2 regions of the Paenibacillus sp. ALE2 genome follow, and region 2 is predicted to be linked to the other one. Evidence: predicted binding sites of a transcription regulator. Region 2 holds the regulator's gene; the other holds the start of a gene.
The links. The regulator LexA, encoded in region 2, represses DNA repair genes until DNA is damaged. The targets are predictions, from matches to a motif close to CGAACATATGTTCG.

Region 1 (7,674 bases), 330 kb from region 2:
AAAGACACTGACCCTTAATGTATTTTCACCATTGCTCTTAACAGAGTTATTATTAGATGTTCTTTCAAAAAGCCCCTCAGCAAGGATCATTAATACCTCTTCCGCAACACATAGGATTGCCAAAAAACCAGATTTCAGCGATTTACAGTTGGAAAAGGACTACACCTCGTCCGGTGCGTATGCATCCTCCAAATTGTATACGATTTGGATCACAAGACACTGGTCAGCTGAACTAATGAGAAGGGGACTGAAAAATATAACTGCGAACGTGTTACATCCTGGTGCTGTTGCGACTAGATTTGGACAAGACAACGATAAAGGTTTTATTAATAATATAGTGTTTAAGTTGGCACTTCCATTCATGAATACGCCAGAAAAAGGAGCTGCTACAACCGTATATTTGGCCACATCACAAGAAGTAGAAAAGGTCAATGGGAAATTCTTTGGTAACATGAGGGAGGAAAAACCACGGGATCGATATTATTCTGTAGAAAACGAAATAAAAGTTTGGGATTACTGCCAAAAGGTTATTAGCCCTTATATGAATAAATAAGTACGGAGCAATAATAAGGTTTACGATGGCCCCTCTGCTTTCCTGAAGTTGAGGGGCTTTTTGTATTCATTTTCTTTCCTAATAATCAGTAATAGGGACAACTTTGTCTGTAATCAGGCTATGTTAACCATAGATCTGGAGTTTTAAACTATAAGTATCCATTAAGACAACCTTAGATGCGTTATCACGCTGTACCTAAGTGTAGGCTGGAAATAGTGTATGAAGGGGGATGAGATAGGGATACGAATACAATTCAAATACAACAATTTAGCTGATATCTGAAATATATAATATGAAAAATGAAAGGGGTATAACAAGTATGTGTAAAGTTCATGCATTGAGTGTTCCCAGTGCGAATGCGCCATTTGAACGGACGATGATTGAACGGAGGGAATTGCGCCCAGATGATGTTCTAATCGATATTAAGTATAGTGGTGTATGCCACACCGATGTTCATATGGTCCATAATGATGGAGGTTACTCTCAATTCCCAATGGTTCCCGGTCATGAAATGACAGGAATTGTAGAAGCGGTTGGAACGGAAGTAACTAAGTTTGTAGTGGGTAACCAGGTTGGAGTAGGGCCTCTCGTGAACTCTTGTGGAGAGTGCGAGAATTGCCTACGTGGTGAGAATATGTTCTGTAAAAAGGGCATGGTCATGATGTATAATTCCGTAGACTACGATGGAAATATTACTTACGGTAGTTACAGTCAAAAAATTGTAGTGAAGCAAAATTACGTACTTCAGATCCCAGATAGTTTGGGCTTAGATGTTGCCAGTCCACTACTCTGTGCAGGAGCTACGGCTTACTATCCTTTGAAACATTGGGGAGTAGGTCCAGGCAAAAAAGTCGCTATCGTCGGTATTGGAGGTATCGGCCACCTAGCTATCAAATATGCCCATGCATTAGGAGCTGAAGTTACGGCCTTGAGTCAGACAATGGATAAGAAAAGCGATGCGCTAAGTTTTGGCGCCGATCATTACTATGCAACGAACGATCCTGACACATTCTCGACGCTAGCTAGTCAATTTGATGTGATTTTCAACACGACCTCTGCAAGTCTTAATTTAGATGCTTACGTATCCATGCTTAATATAAATGGTACGTTTGTTATCATTGGCGATTCCGGTAAGCCGAACCAATTTAATACGCTCAGTTTGCTTATGGGTCGTCGCAGAATTGCAGCAACGCCTGGAGGCGATCTTCTTGAAACCCAAGAAATGCTTGATTTCTCCGCAGAGCATGGTATTGTCCCTGAAATTGAGGTAATTCACACCAATCAAATCAACGAAGCTTTTGAGCGACTTATCCGAAATGATGTACGATATCGATTTGTTATTGATACATCTACCTTTTAAGTCGTATTTTCGAGGATAACTCAATAGACACAAACATCATCAAAAGCACTTATCTGAAAGACAGGACTTACAATAGAGCGGACGAAGTGCTGCTCGTCCGCTTTTCTAATTTATAAATACGCTAGTAAATTAGCTCATAAGAATTTAAAAAGAGAAGAAGTGAATTTGCATTGATATCATTGGTCATAGTTGGAGCAGATCCCGGATTGGACTTTTCACTGGCTAAGACGTTTGGTAAACACGGATTTCGCTATGATTTCAAGAACATAAGAGAAACTAGACCAGTATACTGAGCAATTAACTAAATTGAGGCTCAAGGTTTTGCTGCGGATATTACTAACAAAGCACAGCTTACTAGAGCTTTTCAAGAAATTAAAAGTACATTGGGAACTATAAATGTCATGGAATTCAGTCCATACAGCGGAAATGTACCTACGACATCGTTGAAGAAAGCCTTTTTATAATTGAATTCAAATGTGTATACCAAGTTTCCGCTTTTTCAAGACAAGATAAAATGTTATACATTGGTTCTTTATTTTTGTTGACATTTAAAAGATGAAGCCCAGCCAACCAGAATTCCGTTCCGATCCTCATCCCCCACGAGCACATTAAGCTTTCTTGGCCTTTATGATCACAGAAATAATGTGATGATCCACGCTCGTACCAGATACCCAATCTTTGATGATTAATTTACATAATCCTATAAATTACCTGAATACAGAACTAATGTTTGGCATTATAATAAATAAGAATACATGTTCGTACGTATATGATCGTTTTTTTGGAGGGTGCAGCATGACTAAAACAACTGAGCGGACAATTCTTTTGGCGGATTGCCAGAGTTTTTATGCGAGTGTAGAAAAAGCTTCCTACCCAGAGTATAAAAATAAACCGCTTGCGGTAGCAGGCGATCCTGCACGCAGGTCTGGAATTATTTTAGCAGCATGTCCTATGGCCAAAAGTTTCGGGGTGTCTACAGCAGAACGGCTCGGTGAAGCCCTCAAGAAGTGTCCTGAGCTTGTGATCGTCCGTCCCCGTATGAAACACTATATCGATGTCTCTTTAGCAATTACGGATATATACAAGGAATACACCGACCTGGTAGAGGTGTTTAGTATCGATGAGCAGTTTCTGGACATTTCGGGTAGTTTTAAAATTTTTGGAGATTCTTTAACCGTTGCAAGAGAAATCCAAAAGAAGGTTCTTTTACAAACCGGGGTTTGGGTACGAATAGGAATCAGTTCCAATAAGGTTCTTGCCAAAAGCGCAACCGATATTTGGGCTAAAAAAATTAAAAGCGGTATATTCACGTTGCCCAGGACAGAATTAAAGCAGCTGCTCTGGCCACAGCCAGTTAATAAAATGTTTGGGGTAGGTTCGCGGATGTCGTCCCATTTTGAGCGGCTTGGTATGACAACCATTGGTGATATTGCTAGAACGTCTCTACCAGACCTTAAGTCTAAATTTCGCGCTCGTTTTGGAAAACAGTCGGATATACAGGCGGAGGTCATGTGGAAAACAGCCAATGGTCTAGATGAGAGTCCTGTAGCTCCGTATACCTTCAGTTCTCCACAAAAGTCGATAAGTCATATGATGACCCTACCCCAAGATTATTTGGAACCAAATGAAGTAGAGACCATCCTGCTTGAACTCTCGGAAGAAGTTTGTCGAGACAGTCGTCGTAAGGGGTGCATGGGCTCTGTCGTGACCGTTAGTTGTACATGTAGCCCATATGAGGCTCCCACCGGATTTTCCAGGCAAATGAAGCTTACAGATCCGACTAACAATACGAATAAAGTGTACAACGCAGCAAAAAAAATATTTTATAATTTTTGGAACGGTATGCCGATACGACGCTTAGGTGTCACTTTAAGTGGGTTGGTTGACGACCAAACTTATCAACTTTCCTTCTTTGAGGATCATGAGCGTATCCGCTCCTTGGAAGAAGCAACAGATAAAATTAAAGAACGCTATGGTAGCGCAGCTATCGTAAGAGCGTCCTCTTTGACCCAAGCTGGTCAGGCACTGGAGAGATCCCTAAAAATCGGGGGGCATTATAAATAAATTGAAGGGATATACTGATGTAATTTAGAATTACTAGAGCAAGGTCAGATCCCACTACATATTGGTCTGAAGGGTTCTTGGGAACAGGTAAAACTAAAAAACTGTTAATCTTTGAATTAAAGTCTAGAAAATTATTGCTGGACTTTGTTAATACTACAATGCTATTTGGTATTTTAGCTGTGTTTTATACTTTTCCTTCGGTTCGAATCCATACTCCTGTTTGTGCCAGCACTTTCCGCTGAATTTCACTTGCAATACTCAACGGATCTCCGAACAGGGAGAGACTTCCGCTCATATCCAGAAATTGTCATCAATGCTGAAAACCTCAACCAAATCCGTATACTCATTATAGATTTCTGTTATTTTTAATGAGACATCGATATAATGCTGCATGCGCAGGCGTACAATGATAAGGTCAGGACATTTTTTACAGCTTCCCCCAGACGTTCTGCAGTGGATATACCATGTTTTTTGGCCAGTGGACACGTGGCTAAAATAATGTCTGAACGAAGTGCAGGGCCACCGGCCACAACGAGCGACTTATGTTGGTATGCGGGATTATCCGCTTTTTCGACGCTGGTGTAAAAGCTTTGGCAGTCCGCTAGAAATATGGTTCTACTTCCACGCTCCTTCACAATGTTGACCTCCTTTCCTGGCATGTGATTAATCATATTCCAGAATATTCTTGAACATATACCCTTATAGTAGTATTATATATAGAACAAGTGTTCTTAATACAAATGTATTTTTTGGAACATTACAGTTTACGGGAAACCTAGCATGGCGTATCATATTATCTTGAACAAAAACAAGTGGAAATGAATGAATATTGAGGGGAGAAAACCATTTTTATGAACCCAAAACGTCGACCATCATCTCAAAAACGCAGTAGGTGGCGCATTTTTGGCAGAGTTTTGCTGATTAATATCAAGTGGTTCTCGCTTGCGGGTGTACTTGGAGTGCTGTTTGCCGGAGGTCTTATTTCCGGTTATGTGGCGGCACTGGTTCATGATGAACCTGTACGATCACGTCAATTGATATATGAAAAGGTAAATGAGAATGCTCTGACCAGTTTTGTATTTTTTAATGATCAGGTAACTCCGGTTGGAAGAATGCGCATGGAAGAGGACCGACAGCTCGTTGACCTGAAGGATGTCCCTCAGTCCATTGTGGATGCCCTCATTTCAACAGAAGATAGCCAATTTTATGAGCACCATGGTGTAGATTTAAAGGGGACGGCTCGTGCTGTCAAACAGAAACTTTTGAATGAAAACCGCCAAACTGGCGGCAGTACACTGACGCAGCAGGTAGCTCGAAGAGTTTTCCTCAGTCTGGATAAAACGGACAGCCGAAAGGTGAAGGAAATGCTGCTGGCACTACGTATGGAGCGTTTTATGGGCAAAGACAAAATATTAACGGCTTACTTAAATAAAATGCCTTTTGGTAATGGTTCCGCTGGTTACAATTTGTATGGAATCAAGTCTGCTTCGTTAGGAATTTTTAATGTAAGTGATCTACATAAGCTTCATATTGCTCAAGCGGCTTATTTGGCAGGTCTTCCACAGCTGCCATCTGTTTATTCCGCTTTTGATGGTAAAGGGAATTTTGATGAAGAAGGTTTCAACAAAGCGATGGAGCGCCAACGTGTTGTGTTGGGAAGAATGCTGGAAACAGGCAAGCTCACACTGTCCGAATATAATGATGCGCTTCAATTTGATGTGAGAGCGACTCTTGCACCCCATCGCGAAAAAAGCTATAACACATTCCCTTATTTGATGCTGGAAACAGAGCGGGAGGCCGCACAGCTGTTAGCACTCCAGCAAAATCCGAATCTCACAGCAGCCGAGATTTCTAAGCCTGAGCATGCTGAACTTCTTCAAAATACGCGAGAAGAGTTGCAACGGTCCGGCTATCGAATTTATACAACGATAAATAAAAAAATTTATAGCAATATGCGACAGATTGCAGCTAATCCACAAAATTTTTCTCCATACAGTAAGAAGAAGGGACTAGAACAGATTGCGGCAATCATGATTGATCATAAAACAGGGGCTATCCTCGGTATGATCGAGGGCCGGGATTTTAATACCGAGCAAATGAACTATGCAACTCAAATGACACGTCAGCCCGGTTCTGCCATGAAGCCTATTGCTGCTTACTTACCTGCTTTGGAGAAGGGCTACACTCAGCCCGCCGGTCTTATTGATGATTCACAAATCATATTGAAAGACGGACGAAAGGGTTATCATATTCCTAAAAATTATAACAGAAGGTATGAGGGGCTTATGACAGCCCGTGAAGCACTCAATCGGTCAATTAACATCCCTGCACTGAGGCTGTTTTTATATGAAGTTAAAATTCCAAACGCTTGGAATTTTGTGCGTTCTCTTGGAATTACGACGATTCAGCCGCAGGATGAACATGCTCAAACAGGAGTTCTAGGTGGACTTAGTAAGGGGGTATCTGTCGAGGAACTGACCGCAGCATACGGAACAATTCCCAATATGGGCGTGTATAATGCCCCTCACTTGATCAGTAAAATTACAGATGCCAACGGTAAGATTGTATATGAATTTAAACCACAGACGAAACGTGTATATTCGCAGCAAACCGCATTTTTGATGACGGATATGCTCAGAACCGTTATATCAGACCCAAGAGGAACTGGCAAACGTCTGCAAAAAGCTTTTAAGAGCTACGGTACCATTGATATTGCGGGTAAAACGGGTACGACACAGAACTTTGGTGATGTGTGGTTTATGGGATACACACCTGACGTTACGCTAGGCGTATGGGCTGGTTATCGTCAACAGGTTAATACATTATCTCAAGAAGGTCACACCAGAGCACAGTCGGTGTGGGCGTTGATCATGAATGAGGCGGTCAAGGACCAGCCTGAGCTTTTTAAGAATAAGCATTTTATACAGCCGGAAGGCGTTGTGAAAGTTACGGTATCTAGTCTTACAGGTAAGCTGCCAGGGCGCTATTCCCGCCAATCAGGTCACCTCGTGACTGACTGGTTTAACCAAAAGTACGTGCCGACCGAAGTCGGAAGAGAACAGCTTCCACGTTCTGCTAGACCAGTAGTTCCGTCCAAACCAGATATCAAGAAAGAAGATGTCCCTGAGATCAAGGTACCAGCAACAGATCAAGAGGAGGTTCCACCAGAGGAAACAGTTCCTTCTGTTCCTGACACAGACGCAGAGATCGAACCGCCTGATGAGAATAACGATGTGCCATCAACAGATACTTCGCAACCTTCTATTGAAAACGTGCCGGAGACACCTTCTGAATCAGAGAACCAGAGTGGTGCTCCAAAAACTCAGCCTGATGAGGTTATCGATCCTGAACCAACGACTGATCAATCCAACAACTAAGCAACATGGACGATCTAGTTTAGAACACCGTTTCCAACAATATTGACAGTGACCTGCGGATGAAAACGGACACGGGGATACTCCTTATTCCAACGCTATTCCATTACAATGGCTACCTTGAATGGGAAGTTGGATAGTCAGGCTCCGGTACATCTGTCGGACAGAATTCTCGGTGCCTGAATAAACTTCATTGGTACTTTACCTTCATTGGTTTGAGATTCATCTACAACTTCTAGTGTTTGCTGGAGTAGGCCCTTAGGAGTAAGATCATAAATCGATGCATTTGCCAATCTGGCATCCTTTAAGCTGTCCTGATCCCA
Region 2 (7,674 bases):
AATAGACTACAACAATATAAAAATTTTGGAATTTTTATGTGAAGGGTGGATATGGCATGAAGCATACACCTACGATTCGTGCGGAACTAGATAGATACCTAAAACAAGAGGGTCTGAACCTGACGCAATTCGGGCATATTGCAGGCATTAATAGGGGAATAGTTAGTGGCATTGTAACAGGCAATAGTTCTATGTCTGTTAACCAAATTGATAGAATTACAGAGGCTATGGGTTTACCAGAAGGCTATTTTTACGACTTATATGTAGAAAACTATATCATCGACATTCCCCCCAATATGAGGAGAATCGAACCATTTTTGTATCGCTGTGCAGAGTTGGACAAGCTGGATGCGATCCGTCGAGTGGTGGGAGCTATCATGGACAATCTACTCTACTCACCCAAACTATTTGACATTGCAGAAGAATTATTAGCGCAGGAACGACATGATGCTGCACTATTGCTCTATGAGAGTGTAGCAGAAGTGGAGAAATATCAACATTCTGAACGTTTGGCCATCTGTCAATATCGGATTTTCACGATTCAGATTGATGACGATCAAAGCCGCAATCTTAGGGCAGCCATACTTTTTGAGCCTTATGTCGAGCGCCTAGACGAAATAGAACAACTTGATGCATTGAAGGACTTAGCTAATGTGTATAGGTCTTTGCGTAAATGGGATAAGGTTGATGAAATAGCGAGAAAAATGAGAGCTAAAGCGGAAATCCAATACACTTTGAAACATCAACAGAGCAGCCGAGAACGCACTGAGTCTACTAAGAAGCTAACTCGCCCCATGTTTGTGTACATTACCTATGCCGATTTATTGTGTGCAAGTGTCTGTGAAGCCCGAGGCGACTATCAACAAGCTTTACAATATACATACGCCTACACAGATTTGGATTGGGTCAAAGAGACTGACGAAGATACCCAATACTGGATTAGCTTGTTTCAGCATTGGGCAGAAGGTAATACTTATGTTAATAAACTTATGTCCGGAAACACTAGTGTGCTTCTAGACTTTGTTGAATATATAGGAACAACCGCCAATGAAAGTGAGAAGCTCTCAAAGTTGTTGAACATTATTATAGTAGCTAACCGATACAATTTGGATATAGATGGTGTACTTACAAAATTTAAAATAGACATTGATGCCTCTACTCAACTCCCGACATCTACTGATATGTACACCCAACAAGTGGTACCTGACTATATTGCATTGTTTTGTTATGAAATGGCCTATTATAATTTAAATAGGAAGAAGTACAGTGATGGTTTTAAACAATTATTATGTGCAATGGTAAAAGCACATATACTAAACAATGAAACATATTTCATAAACTGTACAGGTCTCTTTGCACATTTCCAAGCATATGCGTCTCCAGAGACCAGAGAAGAGTATTTTAAACTATTAGAAAAGGTGTGGTTAGACAATGTTGAAAAAAATGGCACTGTTAATCGTTGCGAGTAGCTTTTTATTTTTTATAACTGGTCCCGTCCTGACGCAACATATTCAGATCCTTGTACAAATTGGAGGTGCTTAAGCACAAAACTCTGCTAGCCTTATGGTTAGCAGAGTTTTTTAGTTAAAGGAATTGTTACACTACGCGCCGAATGAGTCACTGAAGTGATCAGTTTTGAAGCATACATATAAATATTTTGATGGCACAAAGTTACTTCGACACACTTAGAATAGTAGATTTATTATGTAATCATTCCAATATTCTGAGAGGGGATATTATTACTGGTGATGAAACTGCAGAAGCAAATGGGAGAATAGACTACAATAAATAGATTACTATAGAGAAATTAATATATTGTATGAAGCGACAAGAGTGACACAAGGCATACCGTAATCATAGTGAAGCTGGGGCCGTGACCCAAAAGATCGTGTTACGCCGCCTGGAGTGTAAATAGGTACTGTATGGAACACTGAGCCTCAGATTAAGCTGAGGCTTATTTTTATGTGGACCAATTTACGAACTTATCAGTGTGACTGATAACGCGTGGGCTATCAACGTTATAAAGAACGAAATCACAAAGCTGAATGGGTTCGCTGCTGCTTTTTGGTGACTCATTCCGTTCATTGATTTAGCAAAAGATATGCTTGTATGTAGTGCGGGGTTTGCGTTATTGATGATTAATGCTTCATTCATTGCCGTCTTATCCCTTCATCAATCATTTCTTATGGAAGGAATCCCTTCTGTTCCAGCAAATCCTCTGTGACCTTCCACAGTTTTTGCTGCATCTTGGGATCTCCTCCAGGTGAGACTGGTTGAATAGATTTCCCAGTTCCGACGTTAAAGTATCCACCTGTTTTTTTATGATATTCCGAATCTACAATTAATCGGGTGATGATATCTGCTCCTCTTCGCGGATCTCCAAGATGAAGGATTTTCAACAATCGTTCTAATAGAGGGGCAAACCAAAGTTCTCGTCCCAATCTGGTAACATTGAATCCTGGATTTAGTGCATTTACGCTGATTCCCGTATCCGACCATCGTCTTGCCAGTTCAGCAGTGAACATAATATTCAATAATTTGGTCTTTCCATAGATGGGCGATGAGCCACGAGCGGTAAAGGCAGTTGTATCCGTTAAATCCTCGGGGAGCTTCAAAACTCCATGATGGCGTGAAGCTTCGGAGGCAACATTGACAACTCTGGCCTTGCCTACGTTCTGCAGGCACGGTTTTAGTGTATATGTTAACAGCCACGGCGATAAATAATTTATAGCAACCATTTCAGGAAACCCCTCGGGAGTGACGCGTTGCTCAAAAGCATGGATACCCGCATTGTTTAACAGCACATCAATATTAGAGTATGCGGCGGCTATCTCATCCCCGATTCGTTTAACATCCTTCAGTACCGATAAATCTCCATAAAAAAAGTCAACCTTCGCTGATGGGCTAACCAGCTCAATCTGTTTTCTTGTAGCTTCAGCACGTTCCCTACTCCTGGCAGTCAAAACAAGGTCAAAGCAGCCGCGTTTTCCCAATTCAACTGCGACTAGTTGTCCAAGACCACTGGTGGCACCTGTTATGACAACAGTAGTATTTTTAGACATCGTCATTTCTCCTTCATGTGTTACAATTTTATTGGAGTAGCCAATTCGGTGAGTTAGCATATTTGATTTACATATGTCCACTATAATAATTTGGTTGATATATGTCAATCAAATTTGACTTGTGGTTTTTTGAACGAGAGAAAGGTGATTGAAGATGAAATATAATGAAGTTAAAAATGAACCAAGGGAGAAATTGGAGATTGAGTTGGGCGAGCAGCTTAACGCACTTATCAGCGCTTCACACGCCCTGAATGTCAGAGCTGCTGCGAAATTTGACTCTTCCTTACAACCTGCCGCCTTCCATATTGTTCGTTGGCTGTATTCTTATGGCCCAACAAATGCCGCCACTTTAGCGGAATCAACTGCGATGGATCGAAGTTCAGTGAGTCGTCTTGTCAAACAGCTTGAGTCTTTGGGGTATTTGAACAGAGAGGCCTCCCGAAGTGATGGACGAGGAATTGTATTATCTCTTACTGAGCATGGACAGCAAAAATTAATTGATGTGCTTAAGGAGAAAGAGTCCGTTTTCTATGAACGAATTTCGGACTGGGAAGATGCTGAGCTTCATAATTTTAACCAAATGCTTAGGCAATTTAATGGACTCCATCGCCACGGAACACAACCTTAAGAAGTGACCCGCATGTAAGGAGTTTGGATATAGAGTAGAAGTGGATAATGAAATCTACCCGAATGTGTATTTTTTATGTCAGACAAAGCTCCCCTTACTTTGACAATCAATAAGCCGTATGTTTATGGATGAAGATAAATAGGAAGGAAAGGATGAAAATAATGAGTATGAAATTAGGAAGGAAAACTACTTTATGTTTCTCCACAATTGCTCTCTTATTTTCAGTTTTGTCCCCGCTATCAGCCTCGGCAGATGTAGCAAGCGTCACCCATGACACCTATACAAACTCTTTAAATCAGGAATTAGTTTCATCTCAATTAGTAATTTTTAAAGATGACACAGCATATACAGATGTATCTATTGTCGGGAAAAGAGTGAAATTTTCGATTAGTGGTTTAGAAAACCCGTTTAACACTAATTATTACAATCGATTAGTCTGGACTAGTACTGATGAAGAACCAAATATAAAAAATATTCTGACAGTAAAAGTTGCGCCAAAGACAGGGTCGCTTTACAGTTCCAGCAACTATGAAAACCTTTCACTGATAAAACAAAAAATCGATTCTGACTCACCTGTATATGGATGGATTCAACTAGAATCCAAAGAGTGGGTTAAAGCAGGATCAGCTATAATCAAATATTAGAAAATTCCTAATGTGCAGTATAAGTAAATACTGTAAATAAGCGAAATCCCCGCCGACCAGCTAAGGTAGTGGGGATTTTTCAATATAAAATAAGACTTCATCAACTATTGACAGAGTCTTTTAGAGAATTGTTGAAAGTAGTGTTGTTCTTAAGAAGGGAAAAGTGTTTCGAAATCTGGAAAACCGCCATCACTAAGCCAACGGGTAGGGCCTTCAAAACTTCCATCGAGTGTAGCGGTAGCATAATCTCCATTGGAGCCATACAAAGTAATAGAGATATTTTTTATTATTTGTATTTAATGTTATACATGTGTAATGGGTTTGTACATAGTTCACTAGTTCTGAAGAATATTCCTTACTTGTCTTTGTCTGTTACGATATGTTCATAAAAAGTTCACTTACATGAAAATTTGGTTGCAGCTAAAATAATCACATCCAAAAATGAAAGGTTGAATTAAATGCCAACAACTAAAAAGGAAAGCTTTTACTTTGGGGTTATTATGTGTTTTGGAATGGTCGTTATTATGACCTTCTATAATCTTTTGATTAACGGATTGATTGGAAAAATTAGCTTGATTACCATTGCTGTTGAATTTCTAATTGGATTTATTATAGCGCTCATATTAGATTTATATATCGTGGGTCCTGTAGCAAAAAAAGTTGCTTTAAGCCTACCTTTTGATAAATCCAAAAAAATATTTTTAATTATCACGATTTCAACATGTATGGTGTTCGGAATGGCCTGTTCTATGTCTTTCTACGGTTTATTAACTTCAATTCTAAGTCAGGGTATTGGCGATCATTCATTATTTGAAGCATATTTAGAAATTTTTATAAAGAACTTTGTTTTGGCCTATCCATTACAATTATTGGTTATGGGTCCTGTTGTTCGAGCCTTGTTTATAAAATTTATAAAGAAAAGCGGGCAAGTGGGACCTTATAAAAAAGTATTAAATTAAATAATAGAGCAAATCCATTGCAGCAATGTTAAGCTAATGAATGGTTTTACAGCTAGAAATGCTTAAGTTATGAAAATCGGATACAAGTCTGAGGAAGCTATAACTGGCGGGATTGGTAGTTTGGTGTATTATTTAACACAAAAAAAGCAGGAAGAATTCTTCCTGCTTTTTGCTTGAAAATAATTATTAACGTCTGCGTTGTCCATCATTCACGCTAAACAGATTAACAGCCAGTGCGTTACCTCTTGCACGCGCATTGGCTCTTTGGTTGGAACGGATGTTTAATCTTCTTCTTCTCAATTCACGGTTGCTGTGTCTTCTGCTCATAATATCACCTCCCTTCAAAGAAATGAAGGTACGGTTAAATCTTAATGATGTTTATGCTTACGCTTGGAAATTTTGATATTTAATGCGTTAGTTGCGAGTGCATTTCCGCTTCCTGTTTTAGCAGCTGCGGCTTGAAAGACTTTAACGACCAGATATCTGTTTTTCCCGATGCGATGCTTATACGTTTTAACTCTATTTCTGATCATCTGCATAACTCCTTTGCTTTAGGTCTGCTATATACATATGTCAATTGTGCTAGTAATGTATCAGCATAAATCTACTAAAGACAAAAAGAAGCTAGTACCTATGTTCCTAAATGTTTAACAAAAAAAGCTCATGCTAGCCTGCGTTCGCCTTCCCAACTTTACGTTATAGAGGAAGGTCACCGTAGGTTCATATGTGTCAAATTTCCATTTGTTTAGCTAATAAAAGTAAACAGTTCGAGATCAGAGTGGAACTATCTCGGATAATGGGGCGGATATAATAGTAGAGACAATATAGGTTGCTGAAAAGGAAAGAATAGTTGGAGACACATACATAGTAAACATAATAACAATATAAAACCGGCTCGCCTAGGCGGCCGGTTTTATATTCGTGGTAGTATAACGGGGAAGAAAGCACGATAAATCAGTGGAAGTCCCGGAAGAGTCCAACAACCTTGCCCAATATGCTGACGTGTGTCAGTCGAAGTGGCTCAAAGGCTGGATTTTCAGGTTGAAGCCGGATATGATCTTTTTCTTTGTAAAAGGTTTTAACTGTAGCCTCGTCTTCATCTGTCATAGCTACTACAATGTCTCCGTTATCAGCGGTCTGCTGCTGACGCACGATTACATAGTCTCCGTTAGCAATACCAGCTTCAATCATGCTTTCGCCTACAACAGATAACATGAATATTTTATCCTCACCAACAAAGTGTTGGGGAAGAGGAAAGTAATCTTCAATATTTTCTGTCGCCGTAATAGGAAGACCAGCGGTTACTTTGCCGACAACGGGAACACGACTAATGGAGTAATTAATCAAGTTGCTGTTATCCGATTCGTCTTGACCGAGTAATTCAATAGCCCGTGGTTTCGTAGGATCGCGGCGAATGAGTCCTTTTTTCTCCAAACGATCCAAATGACCGTGAACCGTAGAACTGGAGGCCAATCCGACTGCCTCGCCTATTTCGCGCACAGAAGGGGGGTATCCCTTTAGACGCACTTCATTGCGGATAAATTCAAGAATGGCCTGCTGGCGGCTCGAAATCTTAGACATACCGTATCAACCCCATTTAGTAACGTTTGGGAAAATTATAGCATAGAACCTCCGTTCGTACAAACATAAGTTCTAAATAATCCCTAAAAATATTCACGAACTTTTGTTCTCTTTTCTATTGAACAAAACAAACGTTCGTGTTATATTGTGAAAAACATAAGAACAAACGTTTGGAGGACGCGGCCAATTATGAAATATAGCACTTATCAAAGTATTTTTCCGATGAATTTAGAGAATTTACAGGAGACCCGAAAAGAGGGTAAGGTACGTTTGTTACAGGCTCTTACCAATACTCTTTTACTTAAGCTTCTTATTCTAGTAATTATCGTTTGGGTTGCAGGGGCAGGTGTACTTACGGTTTTCGCAGCACCTCCAGTTTCCAATGAAGAAGTGATTAAGCTGACTGTACAACCTGGAGATACGTTATGGAAGATTGCCGTGAATCATAAACCGGAACGAATGGATACACGGGTATATATTGAAGGAATTGTACGTATTAACGATTTGGAGGATCGGGGGGTGCAGGCAGGTCAGGTACTTAAGCTCCCACCCTTCTGATCTATAAGACTATAGAGCTTGTCAAGGAGCGCAATGAGGGAGCCTTGACAAGCTCTTTTCTACATGTCAAAGTGTATTATATCTTTGCTTTTATGGAGGGGACACAATTTGGATATAGACAGTTTGGTACAGCGCATTAATGAATTAGCGCGCAAAGCAAAAGCCGAAGGATTGACGGAAGAGGAAACCACGGAGCGCGCCAACCTTCGGGAAATTTATTTAGGCAACATTCGCCGTAATTT

Region 1: a site for LexA is predicted at 2,633-2,646, ahead of ACXHJ1_RS16790 (DNA polymerase IV). Genes of this name have one in related genera too.

Annotation. Positions count from the first base shown of each region.
Region 1 is NZ_CM134213.1:3,866,236-3,873,909, forward strand. It holds gene ACXHJ1_RS16780 (SDR family NAD(P)-dependent oxidoreductase) at 1-553, shown strand, start outside; gene ACXHJ1_RS16785 (NAD(P)-dependent alcohol dehydrogenase) at 873-1,913, shown strand; gene ACXHJ1_RS16790 (DNA polymerase IV) at 2,709-3,977, shown strand; partial or broken gene ACXHJ1_RS16795 (Y-family DNA polymerase) at 4,180-4,636, opposite strand; gene ACXHJ1_RS16800 (transglycosylase domain-containing protein) at 4,829-7,354, shown strand.
Region 2 is NZ_CM134213.1:4,199,992-4,207,665, forward strand. It holds gene ACXHJ1_RS18405 (helix-turn-helix transcriptional regulator) at 57-1,469, shown strand; gene ACXHJ1_RS18410 (SDR family NAD(P)-dependent oxidoreductase) at 2,184-3,062, opposite strand; gene ACXHJ1_RS18415 (MarR family winged helix-turn-helix transcriptional regulator) at 3,217-3,690, shown strand; gene ACXHJ1_RS18420 (hypothetical protein) at 3,852-4,334, shown strand; gene ACXHJ1_RS18425 (DUF2798 domain-containing protein) at 4,793-5,293, shown strand; gene ACXHJ1_RS18430 (hypothetical protein) at 5,480-5,620, opposite strand; gene ACXHJ1_RS18435 (hypothetical protein) at 5,662-5,826, opposite strand; gene lexA (transcriptional repressor LexA) at 6,248-6,874, opposite strand; gene ACXHJ1_RS18445 (LysM peptidoglycan-binding domain-containing protein) at 7,064-7,432, shown strand; gene ACXHJ1_RS18450 (DUF896 domain-containing protein) at 7,541-7,674, shown strand, end outside.